DNA from 2 places in the Ottowia cancrivicina genome. Region 2 is predicted to be linked to the other one. Evidence: riboswitches for the same ligand, from Rfam matches in the RefSeq annotation. Region 2 holds a riboswitch; the other holds the start of a gene.

Region 1 (11,101 bases), on a different contig from region 2:
ATGCGCCAGACGAAGTGGCTTTCCTGCCAGCTGCCCTGCGCGTCTTCCTTTTTCGCCAGGTCCATCACCAGCGCGATCAGCAGCAGCGTCACGCCGCCTTGCGCGCCCGGCACGACTGCGCTCAGCGCCACGATCAGGTGCAGCGCGTAACTCACCCAGCTCCAGCTTTTGAGCGAGTCGTCGCGCTCGCGGGCGGCCTCGCCGCCCGGCCGGGCGTTTTCCGGCGTCACATCGATCACGTTGTCGTCCATCACTCTCATGGCATCAACTCCTTGCCTTCAATGATCTTGCCGCGCGGCCTTTTCCGCCAGGCCGCCCAGCCCTTCGCGCCGCTCCAGCTCGGCCAGCACGTCGGCAGGCGTCAGGCCGAAATACGCCAGCGCCACCAGGCCGTGAAACCACAAATCGGCCATCTCGGCCACGATCTTTTCGCGCGGGCCGCCGTGCTCGGCGTCCTTGGCGGCCATCACGACCTCGGCGGCTTCTTCGCCCACTTTTTTCAAGAACGCATCCGGCCCCTTGGCCAGCAGGCGGGCCACATAGCTCGTTTCGGGGTCCGCGCCCTTGCGGCTTTCCACCACCTGCGCCAGGCGCGCGAGCACATCGCTTGAATCAGTCATGGCCTTTGCCCTTGTCTTGGTCCTTGTAGATGCTGTCCGGCGCTTTGAGCACCGGCTCGGCCGCCTTCCAGCGGCCGTCTTGCAGCACGTTGAAAAAGCAGCTGTGGCGCCCCGTGTGGCAGGCAATGCCTGGCTCATGCCCAAGCTGGGTGACTTTGAGCAAGATGACGTCGCGGTCGCAATCGGCGCGGATTTCATGCACCTGCTGCACGTGGCCCGACTCCTCGCCCTTGAACCAGAGTCTGCCGCGCGAGCGGCTGAAGTACACGGCGCGGCCCAGTTCGGCGGTTTTTTGTAGCGCCTCGCGGTTCATCCACGCCAGCATCAGCACGTCGCCCGTGGCCGCTTCCTGCGCAATCGCGGGAATCAGGCCCTGCGCGTCCCATGTCAATTCGTTGAGCCAGTCATCATCAATCATGAGCTTGATTATGGATAAGCGCCGCTTTTGCCGCTCCAGCGGCCGGTTCGAGCCTGGCTGACGGGCCTGCGGCTGATTTTCTGCTCTATAGCATCAGAAACAGGAGCAAATACAGAAGCCTGAAATGCCGCTTCGCGCAGTTTTCACTAGGACATATAGCTATCAATAAAAGAGCAAAATTAACCTGCTTGCCCGCTATCTTCACCTTGGCTATTTCGGTCCGGTCTTTCTGCCTGTCAGGCGGCCCCCTCGGGGGAGCCCGTTCCGCCTGCGTCTGAAGGCGGCCAGCGGAGCAAGTTTGAGTTTGGATTTGGGGCCTGACCGCCTGGCAAGGCTTCACAATTCGCGCTTTCGCCCTGCTTGGAAGGAAAACACCCGTGATCACCCTGGCGCTGTCTAAAGGCCGCATCTTCGACGAAACCCTGCCGCTGCTGGCTGCTGCGGGCATTGAGGTGCTGGAAGACCCCGAGACTTCACGCAAGCTCATCCTGCCAACCAGCCGTGATGACGTGCGCGTCATCCTCGTGCGCGCCAGCGACGTGCCCACTTACGTGACCTACGGCGGCGCCGACTTGGGCGTGGCCGGGCTGGATGTGCTGGCCGAGCAAGGCGCGCCGGGCCTGTACCAGCCGCTGGACTTGGGCATCGCCCGCTGCCACATGGCCGTGGCCGTGCCTGCGGGCTTTGACTACGCCAGCGCCGCCCGCGCGGGCGGGCGCATCACCGTAGCCACCAAATATCCGGCCATTGCGCGCGAGTTTTTTGCCCGCAAGGGTGTGCACGTGGATCTCATCAAGCTCTACGGCAGCATGGAACTGGCGCCGCTGACGGGCCTGGCGCAAGCCATCGTCGATCTGGTCAGCAGCGGCCAGACGCTCAAGGCCAACCGGCTGGTGGAAGTCGAGCGCGTCATGGACGTCAGCTCCCGCCTCGTCGTCAATCAGGCCGCGCTCAAGCTGCACACCGCGCCGCTGCGCCGCATCATCGACGCCTTCGCGCAAGCCGTACACGAGCAGGCCTGAGAGCTTGTTTGCAATCTGGCCGCAGGGGCAAAAAGCCGGCTTTGGGCGGTCTGTGGCGTTGAATAATCTCCGCTCGATTTGGGCCTGCGCGCGGCGCGGGCTTTGTCCTTTTGTCTTTCCGCCCTGGCCGCTTGTGCCACGCGTGCCAGGGCGGTTTTCCTGACCAGACACCGCCATGACGACCACCCCGCCCTCTCCTTTCGCGCTGGCTTCGCAGGCGCTTGAAAAGCTCTCATCTCTGGCCTCGGGCTTGCCCCGCCCTCCCGCGCCGCCGGCCTGGCTGACGGATGAGGCAGCGCGCCGCGTGGTGCTGCTGCTCAATCACGTGCTGATGCAAGAGCCTGAGGCGCGTGCGCGGCTGGCGCGGCAAAAGGGCCGCGTGGTGCGCGTGCAGTGGCGCGGCTGGGGCGCGCAGCTGGCGGCTACGCCAGCGGGCTTGTGCGAGCTGGCCGCTGCGGACGGGCCGCCTGATCTGGTGCTGACGCTGGCCGATGAGTCGCCCCTGGCACTGGCGCAAGCGGCCCTGAAAGGGGCTTTGCACGGCGAAAAGCCGGCGGTGCGCATTGAAGGCGACGTGCAATTGGCTGCCGAGGTGAACTGGCTGGCCGACCATGTGCGCTGGGATGTGGAGGAAGACCTGGCGCGCCTGCTGGGCGACGCGCCCGCGCACGCGCTGGCCCAGGCGGGCCGCGCGCTGGCGCAGGGGTTGCGCCAGATTGCCGCCGGGCTGCCGGGCGGCGCGGGCCGTGCGGGTTGTTCAGGCGGCGCAGCTGATGTTTCCATGAACGCAGGCGCGCCACGGCCATGAAAAAACTCTTTCGCGCCTGCTTCATCGCCTGGACGGCGCTGCGCTACGGGCTGGACGAAATGGCTCTTTCCTGCCTGCCGCGCCCGTGGCTGCGCGCGCTGGGGCGGCTGACGCGGCGCGGCCGGCGGCTGACGGCGCCGCGCGGCCAGCGCCTGCGCATGGCGCTGGAGCGGCTGGGGCCGATCTTCGTGAAATTCGGCCAGGTGCTCTCCACCCGGCGCGATTTGCTGCCGCCTGACGTGGCCGATGAACTCGCCTTGCTGCAAGACCGCGTGCCGCCTTTTGCGACGAGTGAGGCCATTGCCATCATCGAAAAAGCCTTTGGCCGCCCGCTGGGAGCCATCTTCACCAGCTTCGAGCGCGAGCCGGTGGCCAGCGCCTCCATCGCGCAAGTGCACTTCGCCACGCTGACAGACCGCGAGGGCAAGGCGCGCGATGTGGCCGTGAAGGTGCTGCGGCCCGGCATGCTCAAGGTGATTGACCAGGACCTGGCGCTCATCCACATGCTGGCCGGCTGGGTAGAGCGCCTGTTTGCCGACGGCAAGCGCCTGCGCCCGCGCGAAGTGGCCGAAGAATTCGACAAATACCTGCACGACGAGCTGGATTTGACGCGCGAAGCCGCCAGCGCCGCCCAGCTGCGCCGCAACATGGCCGGACTGAACCTGGTGCTGGTGCCCGAAATGTTCTGGGACTACATCCGCGACAACGTGCTGGTGATGGAGCGCATGAGCGGCATCCCCATCAGCCAGACGCAGCGCTTGCGCGAGGCGGGGGTGGACATCCACCAGCTCGCGCGCGACGGCGTCACCATTTTCTTCACGCAGGTGTTTCGCGACGGCTTCTTTCATGCCGACATGCACCCGGGCAACATCATGGTCAGCGTCGCGCCCGGAACCTTTGGCCGCTACATCTCGCTGGACTTCGGCATCGTCGGCACCCTCACCGAGTACGACAAGGAATACCTGGCGCAGAACTTCACCGCCTTTTTCCGGCGCGACTACAAGCGCGTGGCCGAGCTGCACGTGGAAAGCGGCTGGGTGCCCGCCGACACCCGCATCGACGAGCTGGAAGCGGCCATCCGCAGCGTGTGCGAGCCTTACTTTGACCGCCCGCTCAAGGAAATTTCGCTGGGCATGGTGCTGATGCGGCTGTTTCAGACCTCGCGGCGCTTCAACGTCGTCATCCAGCCGCAGCTGGTGCTGCTGCAAAAAACCCTGCTCAACATCGAGGGCCTGGGCCGCCAGCTCGACCCGGACCTGGATTTGTGGAGCACGGCCAAGCCGTTTCTGGAGCGCTGGATGAACGAGCAAATCGGCCCGCGCCGCCTGCTGCGCGAACTCAAGGCGCAAGCGCCCTACTACGCCAAGCTTCTGCCCGAGCTGCCGCGCCTGCTGCACGCCCACCTGCAACATTCGGCCGGCCTGCCGCAGCTGCAACAGCAGGTGCGCGATCTGGCCCAGGCGCAGCGCAAAGGCCGCCGCCTGGCCGCGCTGGCCTGGTGCGCCGCAGGCTTTGCCCTGGGCCTGCTGGCCATGCTGGCGGCGCAGCGCGCTGGGTGGTGGCACGCTTGATCAGGCTTTCCGCGCAGCTTGCCTGAAGCGGCCCGGGATGCTTTGAAAAGAGAAGCAAATTCAGCACTTGAAAAAGTGCTCTTGCGCCCGTTTTACTAAGACATCATGCTCTGAATAAAGGAGCGAAATTGCGCCTTTTGCCGTCTGTTCAGGCTTGCTGCTGTTGCAGCAGGCGGCGCATGGGCGCGGGCAGGCCCAGGTCAGGCCAATCGCGCCGCCATTGGCCGGCAATGGGCAGGCGGGCCGTGGCGGGCAGGTGAACGCGGGCGGTGTGCAAGGTGAGGTCTTTGTGCGTGAGTGCGTGCGCCAGTGGCGGCAGCCACGCCACGCTGGCGCTGGCGGGCAGCGCGTCAAGCAGGGCCTCGCGGCTGTCGAACACGGGCAAGGCGTGCAGGCCCGCCCAGATGCCTTTGGCGGGGCGCTTTTCCAGCCAGCACGCGCTTTGCGCTTCGGGCAGCGTTTGCGCCAGCAGCAGCCACAAGGTTTGGGCGCTGCGGCGCAGCTTGCGGGTTTTGACGGGGTAGCTTTCCGGGCGGCCTTGCTGGCGGGCGGTGCAGTCGGCGGCAACGGGGCAGCGGCCGCACTGGGGCTGGCGCGGCGTGCAGACGGTGGCGCCCAGGTCCATCAGGCCTTGCGTGTAGGCGGGCATGTCGGCGCTGTCTGCGGGCAGCAGGGCCAGGGCGCGGGCGTGCAGGGCGTGGGCGTTGGCGGCCACGGCCAGGTCGCTGGCATCTCCCAGATGACGGGTGAGCACGCGCTTGACGTTGCCGTCCAGTATGGCCGCGCGTTCGCCAAAGCAGAAGGCGGCGATGGCGGCGGCTGTTGAGGGGCCGATGCCCGGCAGCGTTTGCAGCAGGGCGGCGCTGCGGGGAAATTGGCCGCCGAAGCGCTCCATCACCTGCCGCGCGCACTGGTGCAGGTTGCGGGCGCGGCTGTAGTAGCCCAGGCCGCTCCAGAGGGCCATGACTTCGTCAGACGAGGCGGCAGCCAGCGCAGCTACATCAGGAAAGCGCTGAATGAAGCGCGCGAAATAGCCCTGCACGGTGGCCACTTGCGTTTGCTGGAGCATGATTTCCGACAGCCACACGCGGTAAGGATCGCGCGTGCCCTGCCAGGGCAGGCCGTGGCGGCCATGCTGGCGCTGCCAGCGAAGGAGACGGGCGGCGAAGCTGGCGGGCGGTTCGCTCGCGCCGCTCACGAAAGGGCGGGCAGCATGTCGGCCACCGTGGTCTGGTAGGCGGCAGAAGGCCGGGGCGACACGGAGGCCGGGCTTTGCGCGCGGATGTCGTGCATGTGCGCGGCCAGCCCTTTTTCGGTTTCGTCCAGCAGGGCCATCTGCTCGTCGATTTCGCTCAGGCGCTGCTCCAGGTTGCCGGCGGCTTCTTCAATGCGGATGATGGCTTCCATGCGGCGGTTGAAGGCGCGGCGGCGCTCGCGAAGCTGCGTGTCCACCTGCGAGGAGGAGGTTTTGTTCCACAGCTCGATATCGCCCAGAGCGGTTTCAAAGATGGAGCGGATGCGCGAGGCCAGCGCGCGCACGAGCTTTTCGGTGAATTCGGGGCGGGCGAGCTGGAAGATGTTGCCCATGCCCAGGTACTGCAAATGGCTGCGCTCGACGGCGCCCAGGTCGTCGATGAAGCGCGACATGTCGGGCGCGGGCGGCGGCTGGAGCGTGAAGCCGTATTCGGCGTTGAGCTGGCGGAAGGTGGCGTTGAGCATGGTCTCGATTTCCATCTCCATCGTCTGCACTTGCCTGACGATGTCGCGCAGGTTGTCAAACGCCTTGCCGTAGGCTTTTTTCAGGCCGAACTTGATGCCCGGCTCGCGCAGCGAGGTGCTCAGCTCCAGCAGCTCGCGCTTGATGCTGGAGGCGCCCAGCAGCTTGATGATTTCGCGCAGCAGCTTCATGTGCACGGCGCGCACGGCCTGCACGTTGGCGCCGCTGCGGTCGAATTCGCCTTTGTCCATGTCCACGCGCATGCGCATCTGGCGGATGACGGTCTGGTTCTTGCCGCGCAGGCCCTGCAATTCCTGCTTTTGCTCGGCCAGCTCGCGCTTGCGCACGGCCAGCACGCGGTGGCAGGCGGCTTCCACGTTGCCCAGCGCCGCGCGCAGGGCAGATTCAAGCACGGCCTCGCGCTCGCCCAGCATGCGGCGGCCCAGCAGGTCTTCAAAGCGGGGCAGGCGGCTTTCCTGAAGCAGCTGCTCGTCGCCGCGCACCTTGGCCAGCAGGCCCTTCTGGGCGGACAGGGCGATCACCTGGTCTTTGTCCAGCGAGAGGATTTCGGCCGTCTGCTCGCATTGGCTGGTGATTTGCTGCTCGATGCGCGCGGGGCTGCTCAGGGCGTCCCACAGCGTGTCGATCTTGTTGAGCACCACAAAGTGCGAGCTGGCGCCCGCCGTCATGGGCGAGAGGTGCTCGCGCCAGATGGTCTGGTCGGACTTGGTCACGCCCGTGTCGGCGGCCAGGATGAACACCACGGCCTGCGCCTGCGGAATCAGGTTCACCGTCAGCTCAGGCTCCGCGCCAATCGCGTTCAGGCCGGGCGTGTCCAGCACCACCAGCCCCTGCTTGAGCAGCGGATGCGCCATGTTGATGAGCGCGTGCCGCCAGCGCGGCACTTCCACCAGGCCCTGGGCGTTGGTGGGCGGGTTGTCGTCGGGTTGCTCGTCGTGCCAGAAGCCCAGCGCGCGCGCCTGCTCCACGGGCACGTGCAGGGTTTCGGAGACTTTTTCCATTACGCTGGCCAGCTGCTCGGCGTCGTTCACGTCCAGATCAAAGCGCGTCCATTTTTCGGGCGCCATGCGCCAGTCGGTGAGCGACTGCGGCTGCAAACGCGTTTCAATGGGCAGCAGGCGCAGGCAAGGGGGCACGCTGGCGTCCCAGCCCAGCTCGGTGGGGCACATGGTGGTGCGCCCGGCGCTGGCGGGCATGATGCGGCGGCCATATCCGGCGAAAAACACGGCGTTGATCAGCTCCGACTTGCCGCGCGAGAACTCGGCCACGAAAGCGACGGTGACTTTTTCGGAGCGCAGCTGGTCCTGCACCTGCTGAAGGCGCTCGACGGCGGCATCGTCCAGCAAGTCGCGCGCGCCCAGCCATTCGGTGAGCGTGCGCAGGCGGCGGGACATGGCGTCGCGCCAGACATGGTGTTGGTCAAATTGTTGGTTGAAAGCGGTCATCGTCATCGCTGCGGCCTTGCCCCTGGGCAGTTGTTTGCCAAACGTAAGCTCAGGGATATTACCTGCTGCCTGCCGCCGTGCCCTTCCGTTTGGCGGATGCCAGACGCCTTTCCTGCCCCCGGTCAGCCGCCCGAGCCGCACCCGGCGCATCAGACCGCAAGAACGGGAGCTATTCTGCTTCTGTATCCATAGCAGACTCTCCAGGTTTGACTAAGGCCTGTTGAGAATTGCTGAAATTGAATCACAACCGAAGCCAGATAGATCACCGCCTTAAAGCTGGCGTCGGTCTTGTCACTGTGTATGGCACAAAGCGTTTGAACTCCTTGAGCTTGCCAAAGAAGTTTTCAATGAGGTGAGGCCAGAGGTACATGTGCTCGTCAATGGACAAAGGCTGGTCTTTGTGAGATCACGATTGGCACGCCTTGCGCTTGCAATAGCTCTATCAGCCATTGGACATCAAACGCCTTGGAGCCGCTGACGTTGGTGCGCTCGCCCACATTCACGAACAGCGAGTGTTCATCAATTACCAGCGGCTCAAGGCCAGACAGACGCAGCGGCGGGATGGGCGGTTTTGGGGCGTCGGCGAAAGCGGCAGAAGCAGACATGGGATTCACTGGAAACCGGAAAACGCAGCCAGGAGGGCAGGCATGAGCCTCGTTTTCGCACTGGACATCCGCCAAGCCAGACAGGGCAGCGCACACGGCCATTCGATGCAATTCGATGCACCGCCCTGCTGCAACGCTCCTTGGCGAGTCGGGTGCGATTTCAGGATCAGCCCCGCGCTTCAAAAACCGCTGCCGGACGGCTTCAGCCCCGCCCCCAACGGCCATGCATCCACCAGGCCCAGGGCAGGTAGTGGATGAAGCCGTGTTGATCTGAGCGGTGATATGAGTTTGCTTTGATCCACTGGATGACTTGACGCCACCAGACATCAAATCTCTCCGGGTCGTAGGCATAACGGCTGACCTTGTCTTCGCCGAGATATGGCCCATCAATAGTCACGCCGCGCGACCAGAACAGCCGCCCGACTTCGCGCGAAGGCACAAAAAAGGGGTGGCGCAAGTACTCGATGACCGGCGCACGGTGCGCGTTGATCACGCCTGCGCCGTGCTGGAAGGTTTGGATTTCCGGCTCCCAGTTGAAGGCACGGTTCCAGAGTACAAAACCTCGGCTCAGCCTGTCTTGGCTGCGCCGGGGCGGAAAGGCGTTTAGCCACACGTGATCAGCACTGGGGCTATTGAGCGCCAGGATCTGCACATCCGCCGTCGTGCGCAAAAAGGCCAGAAACCTGCGCTCGTCCCGCACGGTCATGGCCACGGCGATTTGTTTTCCACTTCTGGCGCCCATCAGAACGATCTCGCAGACAGTCTCTCTGTGCATTTCCAATGCGCAGTTTCAGAACAAACTCCAGATGCCATCAAACGACCTCTTGCTTGCAAAGCTCCGGCAATGCCGCCCACAAGTACTCCCCCAGACACCAGCCGCACCACTACCGGTCAAACCGCCGGTGGCACGGCCGGAGCGGTTTTTCATCTTCTCGGAACGCCTGCGCAACATTGATGGAATCCAGCATGATGCCCAAAGGACGCACGATGCGCCCCGCTTTGCCTAGCCGCTGCCCGATGCGGCGGGCAGCCCGGTTGTCTGCAAGCCGCTGAGCGTCTTCAAAACCTGCTCACAGGCGCCGTTCTTCATGCAAAAGCCCTGACTTTGAGCTTGCGCCTTGTTCAGTGAGCAGGGCGGCGACAAATCCGCTCCTGACACACGCTCAATTCCATGCTGGTGCATTAGCGCTTCCAAAGCGACCCTAGACCTGCCTTTGTTCGTTCAAGCACTTTGCGTGAATGCCCAACGCTTCACCCAATGGGGCTTTGAGCGCCTGTCCCCAGAGAGGAAATCTGTAGCAAACAATCGTCATGTATCCAAGTGACATGAGCGATGAACAGTGGGGTGCAACGCCTGGGACATGATTAAGTCATCTTTTTCGTAGCCGGCTCTTACAGGTTGAGATTGGGCGCGAGGATGCGGCGCATCTGCTCGGGCTCAATGCCCCGGCGGCGGGCCATGTCGTCGGCCTGCTCTTCGTTGATCTTGCCGACGCTGAAGTAGGTGGATTCAGGGTGGCTGAAGTAAAAGCCGCTGACGCTGGAGGCGGGCATCATGGCCATTTGGTCGGTCACGCACATGCCGATTTCGCCCGCGCCCAGCAGCTCGAACAGGGGCTGCTTGACGGTGTGGTCGGGGCAGGCGGGGTAGCCGGGCGCGGGGCGGATGCCCTGGTACTTTTCGGCAATCAGTTCGGCGTTGTCCAGCGCCTCGTCAGCGGCGTAGCCCCACCAGTCGGTGCGCACGCGGCGGTGCAGCCATTCGGCGCCGGCTTCGGCCAGGCGGTCGGCCAGGGATTTGAAGAGGATGGCGTTGTAGTCGTCGTGGCGGGCCAGGAATTGGGCGGCCTTTTCTTCCACGCCGATGCCGGCGGTGACGGCGAATGCGCCGATGTAGTCCTTCAGCACGGGGCCATCGTGGCTGCCCTCGGGCCAGTGGCGCGGGGCGATGAAGTCGGCCAGGCAGCGGCTGGGGCGGTGCAGGCCGGTTTTCGCGTCTTTGGGGCGCTCGGTTTGCTGGCGCAGGCCGTACCAGGTGAGCAGCACGCGATCGCGGTTTTCGTCGGCGTAGAGGGCGATGTCGTCGTCGTGCACGCGGTTGGCGGGCCAAAAGCCCACCACGGCGTGGGCGGTCAGCCAGCGGCCTTCGATGATGTGGCGCAGCATTTTCTGGCCGTCTTCATACACCTTCGTGGCTTCTGCGCCCACGATTTCGTCTTGCAAGATGGCCGGGAATTTGCCCGCCAAGTCCCAGGTCTGGAAAAACGGCCCCCAGTCCATGAAGGCGGCCAGCTCGGCCAGCGGCAGGTTGCGGATGACGCGGCGGCCCAGAAAGTGCGGCGCGGGCGGCTGGTAGCGGCCCCAGTCTATGGGCGTTTTGTTGGCGCGTGCCTGCGCCAGGCTCCACATTGCGGCGGGCTTTTTGCGCGCGTGCAGCTGGCGCACGTTTTCATAGTCGGCCTGCACTTCGGCCACGTATTGCGCCGCGCCTTCGCCCAGCAGGCCCTGGGCCACGCCCACGCTGCGCGAGGCGTCGGGCACGTAAACCACGGGGCCGTCGTAGTGCGGGGCGATTTTTACGGCGGTGTGCACGCGGCTGGTGGTGGCGCCGCCGATGAGCAGCGGAATCTTGCGCATGCGGAAATAGTCGTCCTTTTGCATTTCGCCGGCGACGTATTGCATTTCTTCCAGGCTGGGGGTGATCAGGCCTGACAGGCCGATGATGTCGGCCCCTTCGCACTTGGCGCGCGCCAGGATTTCGTGGCAGGGAATCATCACGCCCATGTTCACCACTTCAAAGTTGTTGCATTGCAAAACGACGGTGACGATGTTCTTGCCGATGTCGTGCACGTCGCCCTTGACGGTGGCGACGAT
Region 2 (11,101 bases):
GCAGTTTCCACTAGGACCTATCGCTATTGAAAAAGGAGCTAAAAGAGGCTGGCTGCGGGCCGCTTGCGTGTTCAGTCTTGCTTTTCCTGATCCGCGTTTTCGCCGTGCCCGTCTTGCCCGGGGGCGGTTTCGTGTGTGCTCTGCTGCTTCAGCGCTTCGGCCACGGCTTGCTTGACGACGGCGGCGACTTCGCGCTGCACGCGGGCGTTCAGGCCCAGAAGCTGTTCGTGCAAGACGCGGGCGATGGCTTCGCTGATGCGGAGGTCAAGCGTGGGGGCCAGGGTTTGGAGCACTTGTCCGGCCAGGGCGCTGGCTTGCGCGGGAACCTGGGCGGAGACGGGGGCGGGCGCAGGCGGCAGGGCGCCGGGTTCCGGGGCCAGCTCGCCGGGCTGGCTGACGGGGGCGATGACTTCGGTGAGCATGGGCACGGATTGCGGGGGCGGCGCTTCGCTCCATGCGGGAGTGTCGTCAAGGATGGGTTCAATGGCTGCGTCGCTGGCGCGGGGGTCGTGGGCGGTCATGGTGGGCCTTTTCGGGAGGGCGGGTTTAGTCCTTGCGGGCGGCCGCGTCATGGGCCTGGGGTTGCAGACCGTGTTTTTTGTAGTGGTTCCAGCGCTGGCGGGCGCCCGCGCGGTCTTGCGGCTGGGCGCTGACGATTTCGATCAAACGGGCAAAGCGTTCAAAGCCTTCGGGCGCGGGCTGGCCCAGGTTGAGCAGCACCTGGCTGCGTGTGAAGAGGGCAGCGTCGGTAGCCAGCACGATGGGCGTGGCGGCCAGCACGTGGGCGGGGGCGGAGACGCCGCAATGGGGGATGAATGCCTGCGATGAGAAGGTCCACAGGGCTTCGTCGAGCGCGCGCAGGGCTGCGGCGTCGCCCAGCACGCCAACCGGGGCGCGCGCGGCCCATGCCTTGCGCAGCAGGCGGCAGGCATAGGCCGTTTTTTCAGGCACGTTGAAGTGAAAGGTCACTTCCGTCATGCGCGGCTGCCCTGGCTGCCTGCCGTTCAGGCAGCTTGCGCCAGCAGGTATTGAACGAGCAGGCCGACGGGGCGGCCCGTGGCGCCCTTGGCCTTGCCGCTTTTCCAGGCGCTGCCGGCAATGTCCAGGTGCGCCCACGGCGTGCCTTCGGGCACGAAGCGTTGCAGGAATTTGGCGGCGGTGACGGAGCCTGCCGGGCGGCCCGCCACGTTGGCCACATCGGCGAAGTTGCTTTTCAGCCCTTCGGCGTATTCGTCATCCAGCGGCATGGGCCAGCAGGGGTCGAGCGCGGCTTCGCCCGCCTGTTGCAGGGCTTGGGCCAGGGCGGCGTCGGTGGCGTAAAGGCCGCTGCGAACGTGGCCCAGGGCAATGACGCAAGCGCCCGTGAGGGTGGCGATGTCGATGATGGCGCGGGGCTTGAAGCGCGCGGCGTAGGCAAGGGCGTCGCACAGCACCAGGCGGCCTTCGGCGTCGGTGTTGAGCACTTCGATGGTCTGGCCGCTCAGGCTGGTGACCACGTCGCCCGGCTTGGTGGCGCCGCCGCCGGGCAGGTTTTCGCAGGCGGGAATGAGGCCGACCACGTTGATGGCCGGTTGCAGCTGGCGCAGGGCCTCGAACGCGCCCAGCACGCTGGCGGCGCCGCACATGTCGAACTTCATTTCGTCCATGCCGGCGGCGGGCTTGATGGAGATGCCGCCGGAGTCGAACGTGATGCCCTTGCCCACCAGGGCCACGGGCGGCTGGCTCTTGGCCGCGCCCTGGTAGCGCAGCACGATGAAGCGCAGCTCTTCATGCGAGCCGCGCGCCACGGCGGCAAATGCGCCCATGCCGAGCTTGGCCACTTCCTTGGGGCCGAGAACTTCGCAGTCAATATGGCTGCCTTTTTCCTTGGCGATGGCCTGGGCGGCGGCGGCCAGTTGCCGGGGCGTGGCGTGGTTGGCGGGGCGGTTGCCCCACTCGCGCGCCAGGCGGATGCCGCTGGCCGTGGCCGTGGCCTGGGCGAAGGCGGTTTTCAATGCGGCGCTGGCGGCGGCGGGCAGGGCCAGGCGCACGCCGGTTAGCGCGACCGGCTTGGCCTTGGGTTTGGTTTCGGTGTAGGCGTAGGCCGCGTCGGCGGCAGCCAGCACGGCAGCGCGCAAGGCGGCGGGGCTGGGCGTTTGCGCAAAGCACAGCACGGCCTGGCAGGCGGGGCCGCTTTTGATGAGCGCAATGGCGGCGGCCACGGCGCGGCGCACGGCTTGCGCGCTGCCGTCGCCCGCGCCCGCCAGCAGCACGCGCGGCGCCTGAATGCCTTCGGCGGCGTAGCAGGGCAGGAGCTTGCCGGCTTCGGCGCTGAAGTCGCCCGTCTTGATGGCGCGGGCGGCCAGGGCTGAAAGGGCGTCATCGGCCTTGGCCTTGGCGGTGTCTTGCGTGACGAGAAAAACCAGCGCATCGGCCTTGGCGCGGGCCGCCTGCGCCAGGCGCAGCGTCTTGAGTTCAAAGTCCATAATCAGCGGTTTCCTTTCAAACTGATGTTATTCGATTCATCCTTGCGCAAAGAGCTGGGGCGCAGCTTCGGCGCGACTCTGGTGGTGCTCATCACCATCGTGATGACGATGATGCTGATCCGCACGCTGGGCCAGGCTTCGGCCGGGCACGTGAACCCGTCTGAAATCATGCTGGTGATGGGCTTTACGGTGCTGGGGCACTTGCCCACCATCCTCACGCTGAGCCTGTTTGTGGCCATCACGGCCACGCTCTCGCGCATGTACATGGCCAGTGAAATGGTGGTGTGGTTTGCCAGCGGGCGCGGGCTGCTGGCGTTTTTGCCGCCGCTGCTGCGCTTTGCCTGGCCGGTGCTGCTGGGCATTGCCGTGCTGGCGCTGGCGGTGTGGCCGTGGACGAACCAGCAGGTGCGCGAGCTGCGCGAGCGTTATGAATCGCGCGGCGACGTGGACCGCGTGGCGCCCGGCCAGTTCATTGAATCCGCAGGCGGGCGGCGCGTGCTTTACATCGACAAAAAGGCGGCTGACGCCGTGCGCAGCGCCACCGGCGCGCCCGCAGGCAGGACGGACTTCGGACCGGCCAGGCCGGACGCCGAAGCTGAAGCCGACGCGCCCGGCGGCAACATCTTCATCGCCGCCACCGAAAAGGGCCGGGAAATCGTCACTTCCGCGCGCGGCGGCCGCCTGCAAACGCAAGGCGCGGAGCGTTTCGTCATTCTGGACCAAGGGCAGCGCCTGGAAACCGATCTGGAAACGGGCGAAATGCGCCTGAGCGAATTTCGCGAATACGGCGCGCGCGTGAGCGCCCGCTCGCTGGATTCGGCCGGGCTGCAAGCGCCGCGCTACCGCTCCACGCTGGCGCTGCTGCGCCAGCCCGATCGCAACAACCAGGCCGAGTTTTCCTGGCGGCTGGGCCTGGCGCTGGCCGCGCTCAATTGCGTGGTGATTGCGCTGGCGGGCACGCGCGTCAATCCCCGCGTGGGGCGCAGCGCGGGCATGGTGTTTTCGCTCTTTGCCTTTGCCGCCTACTACAACCTGCTCAATGTGGGGCAAAGCTGGGTGGCCAGCGGCAAAGTGAGCCTGGCCGCGCTGCTTTGCCTGCTGCACGGCGGCATCTTCGCTGCCGCGCTGGGCGCTTTGCTGCTGCGCCACTGGGGCGGCTGGCTGCCGCGCCCGTGGGCCAGGCAACCCGCGCAATCCGTGCCGCCAGACGGGCAGAAAGGGGCGGCATGAAAACCATCCGCCGCTTCATCTACCGCGAAATCCTGCGCGCCGTGGCCTTTGTGGGCGTGGCCTTTTTGCTGCTGTTCGTGTTCTTTGACCTGGTGGATCAGCTCCAGTACCTCAACAGCGCTGGCGGCTACCCGCTCTCGCAAGTGCTGCTGTTTGTCACCTTGCGCGTGCCCAACCACATCTACCAGCTCCTGCCCATTGCCGTGCTCATTGGCGCCATTTACGTGATGGCGCGGCTGGCCGAAAGCTCCGAATACACCATCTTGCGCACCAGCGGCCTGGGGCCGCTGCGCGCGCTGGGCATGCTGCTGGCGCTGGGCGCGGCCTTTGCGGCGCTCACCTTCGTCATTGGCGACTACGCTGCGCCTGAAGCCAACCGCGCCGCGCAGCTTTTGCGCTCGCGCTTTGCCGGGCAGCTCACCGTGGGGCTGACCGGCGGCTGGCTGAAAGACAAAAGCGCCGATGGCCGCAGCTACTCCGTCAATGTCGCCTCGCTCTCGGCCGACGGGCAGATGAACCGCGTGCGCATCTTCGAGTTCGACCCCCAGGGCCGCTGGCTTTCCACCACCCAGGCCGAAAGCGCCCGCTTTGACGAAGGCGCATGGCTGCTGGAGCGCCCCCAGCGCCGCGCCCTGCAAGAAAGCCCGGCGGGCCAGGCCGGCATTGCCCGCACCCAGCCGCCACAGGCGCGCTGGCCCACGCATCTGTCTGCCGACATGGTGGCCGCCGCCCTCGTCAGCCCCGACCGCATGAAGGCGCTTGATCTGTTCCAGTACATCCGCCACCTGCACGCCAACGGCCAAAGCGCCCAGCGCTATGAAATCGAGTTCTGGCGCAAGGTGTTCTACCCGCTGGGCTGCCTGGTGATGATGGTGCTGGCGCTGCCCTTTGCCTACCTGCATTTCCGCTCGGGCAACATCTCCGGCCACGTGTTCATTGGCGTCATGGCGGGCATCAGCTTCTTTTTGCTCAACAACGTCTTCGGCTTCATTGGCAATTTGCGCGACTGGCAGCCCTGGCTGGCCGCCGCCACGCCCGGCCTCATCTACTCGCTGCTCTCGCTGGCCGCCTTTGGCTGGCTGGTGCTGCGGCAGTAAGCGCCGGGCGGCGCCCACAAAGACGGCAGAAAGAAAGCAGGCACATGGCGCGCGGCATCATCCTTTTCGCCCACGGCTCGCGTGATCCCTTATGGAGCGCGCCCATTGAAGCCGTGGCCCGCCGCATGCGCGAAACCGCCCCGGCGGGCGTGGCCGTGTCTTGCGCCTACCTTGAATTCACCGCGCCCAGCCTGCCGCAAGCGGCTGCCCGTCTCATTGCCCAGGGCGCGCTCAGCCTGACCGTCTGGCCCATGTTTTTAGGCATGGGCCGCCACGCCCGCGAAGACCTGCCGCGCCTGCTGGCCGCGCTGCGCCACGCCCATCCTGGCGTGCCCATCACGCAAGCGGCCACCATCGCCGAACACCCCGCCGTGCTCGACGCCCTGGCCCGCGCGGCTCTTTCCGGCCCCTTTGCCCCCCGCGCCTGAACCCTTCACGCCATGAACCTGCACCAGTTCCGTTTCGTCCAGGAAGCCTCGCGCCGCAACCTCAACCTCACCGAAGCCGCGCGCGTTCTGCACACCTCGCAGCCCGGCGTTTCCAAGGCCATCATCGACCTTGAGCAGGAGCTGGGCATCGACATCTTCACCCGCCACGGCAAACGCCTCAAAAGCATCACCGAACCGGGCCGCCACGTGCTGGAAAGCATTGCCGTCATCCTGCGCGAGGTGAACAACCTCAAACGCATCGGCGAGGAATACACCGCGCAAGACACCGGCACCTTCTCCATCGCCTCCACCCACACCCAGGCGCGCTACGTGCTGCCCCAGCCCGTCGCCCGCCTGCGCCAGGCCTGGCCCAAAGTCAGCATCCGCCTGCACCAGGGCAACCCCCAGCAAGTGGCGCAAATGGTGCTGGACGAACAGGCTGAAATCGGCGTGGCCACCGAATCGCTGGCCGACTACCCTGACCTGGTTACCTTGCCCTGCTACGAGTGGCAGCACATGCTCGCCCTGCCCGAAGGCCACCCGCTGGCGCGGCAAAAGCGCATCACGCTGGAAGACATTGCCGCCTGGCCGCTCATCACCTACCACCCTTCCTTCACGGGCCGCGCCCTCATTGACCAAGCCTTTGCCCAGCGCGAGTTGCAGCCGCGCATCGTGCTCGAAGCCATTGACTCGGACGTCATCACCACCTACGTCCAGCTGGGCCTGGGCATCGGCATCGTGGCCGAAATGGCTACGCAAGGCAGCGCCCCCGAAAACATGCGGGGCCTGCTCACCCGCCCCCTGGGCCACCTGCTGGGTTCCAACGTCGCGCGCGTGGCCTTCAAGCGCGGCGCCTACCTGCGCCAGTTCGTCTATCACTTTGCCGAACTGCTCTCCGACCGGCTGGATCGCGATCTGGTCGCCAAGGCCATGCAAGGCCATGTGGCCGACTACGAACTCTGAAAGCCGGCCCTATTTCGCTCCTGTATCCGTAGCATGACGTCCTAGTGGAGCCAGCGCAGAAGGGCATTTTGATGCCCCTGAATTTGCTCCTTTTTCTGGTATCTCTGCGCTTGCCTCAAGAGATCAGGCCAGGCGCCGGACCATGTGCCGAATGCAGGCGATCCTTGCGCAGCCTGGCCAAGGCCCTCTCCACCATCCAGCGCTTGGACAGCGCCTTGAAGCCATGCCGCTCATGGCGTTTGATCACCCGTGCATTCCAGCCGAATGTTTTTGAGAGAGGGTTCCCAAGCGCGGACTTGCCATTTGCGTGATTCGCCCGCTCTCATGCGTCCAGCCAGTGCCCATTCATGGCAAAAATGGATTGGAAACCGGCGCGAAACCGGCGCAATTGGCGGTGTTTGGCGGTGTTTTTGCCCGTGCGCGCCTGCCTATAATCCGCGCCGCCCTTCGAGGAGCGTTGCATCCCCCGCCTGTTGGCGCAGGGTCAGGCTCGAAGGGGCGGTTTCTCCCCCTTCGCAACGACGCTCACCCGCTGATGAACGCGTGGTGAGCTTTTTTTTGGCGTTTCGCCAGGCCCGCGCGGGTATCGGTGGTTTTTCTCTTTTTTTCATCAAGGAAAGACCCGCCATATGAATGCGCCTTTGAATGTTTCGCCCGAATCCGTGATTGCCGATATTGGATTGGCCGCCTGGGGCCGCAAGGAAATCCGGATTGCCGAAACGGAAATGCCCGGCCTGATGGCCATTCGCGAGGAATACGCCGCGCGCCAGCCGCTCAAGGGCGCGCGCATTGCGGGCAGTCTGCACATGACCATTCAGACCGCCGTGCTGATTGAAACGCTGCAAGCGCTGGGCGCGCAAGTGCGCTGGGCCTCGTGCAACATTTTCAGCACGCAAGACCAGGCGGCGGCAGCCATTGCGGCAGGCGGCACGCCGGTTTTCGCCGTCAAGGGCGAAACGCTGAAAGACTACTGGGACTACACGCACCGCATTTTTGAATTCGGCCCCAAAGGCAGCCAGGCCGAAGGCCCGAACATGATTCTGGATGACGGCGGCGACGCCACGCTGCTGATGCATCTGGGCCAGCAAGCCGAGCAAGACGCCAGCGTGCTGGCCAACCCCAAGAGCGAAGAAGAGCGCGTGCTGTTTGCCGCCATCAAAGCCAAGCTGGCCGAAGACTCCACTTGGTACAGCCGCAAGAGCGCGCAAATCATTGGCGTGACGGAAGAAACCACCACCGGCGTGATGCGCCTGAAGGAGATGTCGGCCAAGGGCACGCTCAAGTTCCGCGCCATCAACGTGAACGACAGCGTGACCAAGAGCAAGTTCGACAACCTGTATGGCTGCCGCGAAAGCCTGGTGGACGGCATCAAGCGCGCCACCGACGTGATGGTGGCCGGCAAAGTGGCCGTGGTGTGCGGCTACGGCGACGTGGGCAAGGGCTGCGCCCAGGCCATGGCCGCGCTGCGCGCCCAGGTGTGGGTGACCGAGATTGACCCCATCTGCGCCCTGCAAGCCGCGATGGAAGGCTACAAAGTGGTGACGATGGAGCAGGCCGCGCCGCTGGCCGACATCTTCGTGACCACCACGGGCAACAAAAGCGTGATCCGCCACGAGCACATGGTGGAAATGAAAAACGAAGCCATCGTCTGCAACATCGGCCACTTTGACAACGAAATCGACGTGGCCTCGCTCGAAAAATACCAGTGGGAAGAAATCAAGCCGCAGGTGGACCACGTCATCTTCCCCTCGGGCCGCCGCATCATCTTGCTGGCCAAGGGCCGTCTGGTGAACCTGGGCTGCGCCACGGGCCACCCCAGCTACGTGATGAGCAGCAGCTTCGCCAACCAGACGCTGGCGCAAATCGAGCTGTTCACCAAGCCTGATCAATACGAGGCCGGCAAGGTTTATGTGCTGCCCAAAATCCTGGACGAACACGTGGCCCGCCTGCAACTGTCCAAGCTCGGCGCCACCCTCACGCGCCTGACGGATGAACAGGCCGCCTACATCGGTGTGAACAAGGAAGGGCCTTACAAAACCGACGCTTACCGCTATTGAGGGCGTGAAAGACTGCCGCGCTGAACGTTTGGGCTGTGCAGCGCGGCAGCCGTTTTTGAAAAACCGGCCTCTTGCAAATGCGAAAGCCGTGATGGGGCTGCTCAATGCAGCAGCGCATTTGCATTGCGCCAGCGATGGGAGCGGCAAACATGGAAGCGCAGATGCTTTTGAAAGAATTGCAGAATCTGGCGAATGCCGACGATGCCCGTGCGATGAAAGCTTACATGAGGGGCCGCTTTGAGTTTCTGGGCGTCAAAACGCCCGCCAGACGCAAGGCCGCAAAAGCATTTTTCAAAAAGCATGGCGGCGCTGATATTGACTGGCGCTTTGTCCGGCAGGCATGGGAGCATCCCTTCCGGGAAATGCAATATGCGGCGCTGGATTATCTGGAAACCAGAAAAAACCTTCTGCGCCCCGGTGACTTGCCCCAATTGAAGAAACTGGCGCAAAGCAAATCCTGGTGGGATACGATTGATTTTCTTGACCGGCTGGCGGGCGGCATCATTGCCGGCTTTCCTGAAACCAGGCCCGTCATCTTGCAATGGAGCCGCGACGAAGATATCTGGCTGCGCCGCCTTGCCATTGACCATCAGCTGCTCAGAAAGGATCAAACCGATCAGCACCTGCTGGAGCAGATATTGGTCAATAATCTCAACCAGACGGAATTTTTCATCAACAAGGCCATTGGCTGGGCGCTGCGGGACTATTCAAAAACCAATCCCGGATGGGTGAAAAACTTCATCAGGCAGCACCATGGCAAAATGGCGCCTCTCAGCATCAGGGAAGCCAGCAAATATCTGTGAGGCGGACACCGGAAACATGCTTTGGCAACGGTTTGAATTGGGGTGAATCAGCAGGGAGAAGAGGATGATAAAACGGTTTTCAAGGCACATGCCGCCACGCGAGGATTTTCAGCATGTCCGGAAGCGGCAAAACTGGCGGGCATATTGCGTGGGAGGGCTGTTTCTGGCATTCATGCTATGCATGTTATTGCTGAATTTGTGGATTCAACCGGTTGCAACATTGGCCTTTTTGACGATTCTGATATTGCTGGCATGGTGCCTGGCAGCGGCCGAAAGCAAGCGTTTGCGGGCATTGGCCGCCAGCCGCGCGGGCGAGGGTATTTGCCAATTTGCCCGTCAAGCCCGTTGCCGCGAAAATGACCCGCGGGTGGTGCGCGCCGTTTATGAGGAGCTTGCGCATCAGACAGCCCGGTTCGCGAAGGCGGCCGATTTTCCCGTGCGCTGGGATGATGATATTCGGCAGACGCTGAAAATGGATGAGGAGGATGTGGAGAATGCCTTTCTTCCCGTCATGGCCTGGCGCGCTGGCCGCAGCCTTGATAAAACCCGTGAAAATCCCTGGGCGGGCAAAGTCGAAACAGCAGGCGATCTGGTGCGTTTTTTGAATGCCCAGCCCCGGCTGGCTGATTAAAAATATTTTCAAGGAGCGGAAATGTCTTTTCTGGGCTGGCTGTTTGGCGGCAGGCGGGGCAGGGTGCAGGAGCAGGCGCGGGTTTTGTCTGCGGATGAGCAGATGCGGCGGCTTCTGGCGCGGTTTGGCGCGCTGGGTATGGAAAAGCAGGCCGGCTTGCAGGAGCTGGTGGGCGAGGCAAGCTGGAGCGGCGATGTGGCCGCGCAGTCGCTGACGTTTGACAACGGCTTTTCATGCCGCATTCAGGCCATAGGCAGTTATTCGCTGAGAAACGACACCTGGCGCTGGGCCTGGACCAATGCGAAGGCAGGCTGGCCGGATGAAGCGCTGGCTGACGCACGGGCCATGCGCGAATACGGGCGCTCGCATGGATTGGCGCTGCTGCTGGATGAAACGGATTTCGCGCTGGAGCGGCGCTGGGTGCACGCCATCGGCATGACGGCCAGCGCCTTGTGCAAGGCGGATGCGTATTATCTGGCCAATTATGGCGAGGGTATTTTGGTTTGCACGGTTTATTCGCCTGAAGTGGCGGCCAAGAATGCCGCCATCAATGCCGACATTTCTGAATTGGCAACCATTTCCACCACGCTGGAGCAGTTGTTTTCCAATTTTGAATTGAATTATCGCAGGGCCTTGCGTTGTTATTTGAAGGCCAAGGGTTTTGATTTGACGGAAGACAGCGTGGCGGGCGGCAGCGAAATAACAGCCCGCAAGGAAGGCGTGCGCGTGACGGCGCGCTTTAACGAGCTGGGTTTGTTGCAGGCGCTCGATGGCGCGCCCGCCCCCATACCCCCTGCGGCGGCCCCCGAGCCTGTGCCCGGCCCATGAGCGCCATGATGCGGGCCGATCAACTGCTGGTGGCGCGCCAGCTGGCGGCCACGCGCAGCCAGGCACAGCGGCTGATTGCGGCGGGCGCGCGCTGGCGCGTGGCAGGCGGCGCGTGGCAGCCCGTGCGCAAGAGCGGAGAGGCCTTGCCGCAGCAGGCGCAAATCGAATTGCAAGATGACGCCGAGCGCCGCTATGTCTCGCGCGGGGGCCTGAAGCTGCAAGGCGCGCTGGCCGCCACGGGGCTGAACGTGGCAGGCTGGCGCTGCCTGGACGTGGGCCAGTCCACCGGCGGCTTTACCGACTGCCTGCTCCAGCACGGCGCGGCGCACGTCACGGGCGTGGACGTGGGCCACGGCCAGCTGCACCCGCGCCTGACGCAAGATGCGCGCGTGCGCTGCATCGAGCGGGTGAATGCAAGGCATCTGGATGCTACTGTTTTCAGAGCATCATGTCCTAGTGGAAATTGCGCGGATAGCGATTTAGACCCCCCTGAATCCGCTCCTCTTTTTGATCTGGTGACGGGCGATCTGTCCTTCATCTCCCTCACGCTGGTGCTGCCCGCGCTGGCGGCGCTGGTGCGCCCCGGCGGCCACGCGCTC

What was found. A riboswitch is a leader RNA that binds a small molecule or an ion and turns the genes downstream of it on or off. The one in region 2 is predicted to bind S-adenosylhomocysteine.
Region 1: it holds a riboswitch for S-adenosylhomocysteine, as region 2 does, so the genes downstream of both, QB898_RS10565 (hypothetical protein) here and ahcY (adenosylhomocysteinase) in region 2, are expected to answer to the same signal.

The regions. Positions count from the first base shown of each region.
Region 1 is NZ_JARVII010000025.1:1,818-12,918, forward strand. Features, by position in the region: gene QB898_RS10525 (DUF4870 family protein) at 1-251, opposite strand, end outside; gene QB898_RS10530 (phosphoribosyl-ATP diphosphatase) at 279-620, opposite strand; gene hisI (phosphoribosyl-AMP cyclohydrolase) at 613-1,038, opposite strand; gene hisG (ATP phosphoribosyltransferase) at 1,416-2,060, shown strand; gene QB898_RS10545 (ubiquinone biosynthesis accessory factor UbiJ) at 2,236-2,868, shown strand; gene ubiB (ubiquinone biosynthesis regulatory protein kinase UbiB) at 2,865-4,439, shown strand; gene mutY (A/G-specific adenine glycosylase) at 4,588-5,637, opposite strand; gene QB898_RS10560 (dynamin family protein) at 5,634-7,622, opposite strand; gene QB898_RS10565 (hypothetical protein) at 8,000-8,227, opposite strand; S-adenosyl-L-homocysteine riboswitch at 8,265-8,375, opposite strand; gene QB898_RS10570 (hypothetical protein) at 8,430-8,939, opposite strand; gene metH (methionine synthase) at 9,620-11,101, opposite strand, start outside.
Region 2 is NZ_JARVII010000022.1:27,175-38,275, reverse strand. Features, by position in the region: gene QB898_RS10155 (hypothetical protein) at 72-521, opposite strand; gene QB898_RS10150 (DNA polymerase III subunit chi) at 547-978, opposite strand; gene QB898_RS10145 (leucyl aminopeptidase) at 1,005-2,465, opposite strand; gene QB898_RS10140 (LPS export ABC transporter permease LptF) at 2,490-3,695, shown strand; gene lptG (LPS export ABC transporter permease LptG) at 3,692-4,792, shown strand; gene QB898_RS10130 (sirohydrochlorin chelatase) at 4,837-5,220, shown strand; gene QB898_RS10125 (CysB family HTH-type transcriptional regulator) at 5,233-6,183, shown strand; S-adenosyl-L-homocysteine riboswitch at 6,627-6,717, shown strand; gene ahcY (adenosylhomocysteinase) at 6,813-8,240, shown strand; gene QB898_RS10115 (DNA alkylation repair protein) at 8,345-9,043, shown strand; gene QB898_RS10110 (hypothetical protein) at 9,132-9,674, shown strand; gene QB898_RS10105 (DUF6882 domain-containing protein) at 9,696-10,502, shown strand; gene QB898_RS10100 (TlyA family RNA methyltransferase) at 10,511-11,101, shown strand, end outside.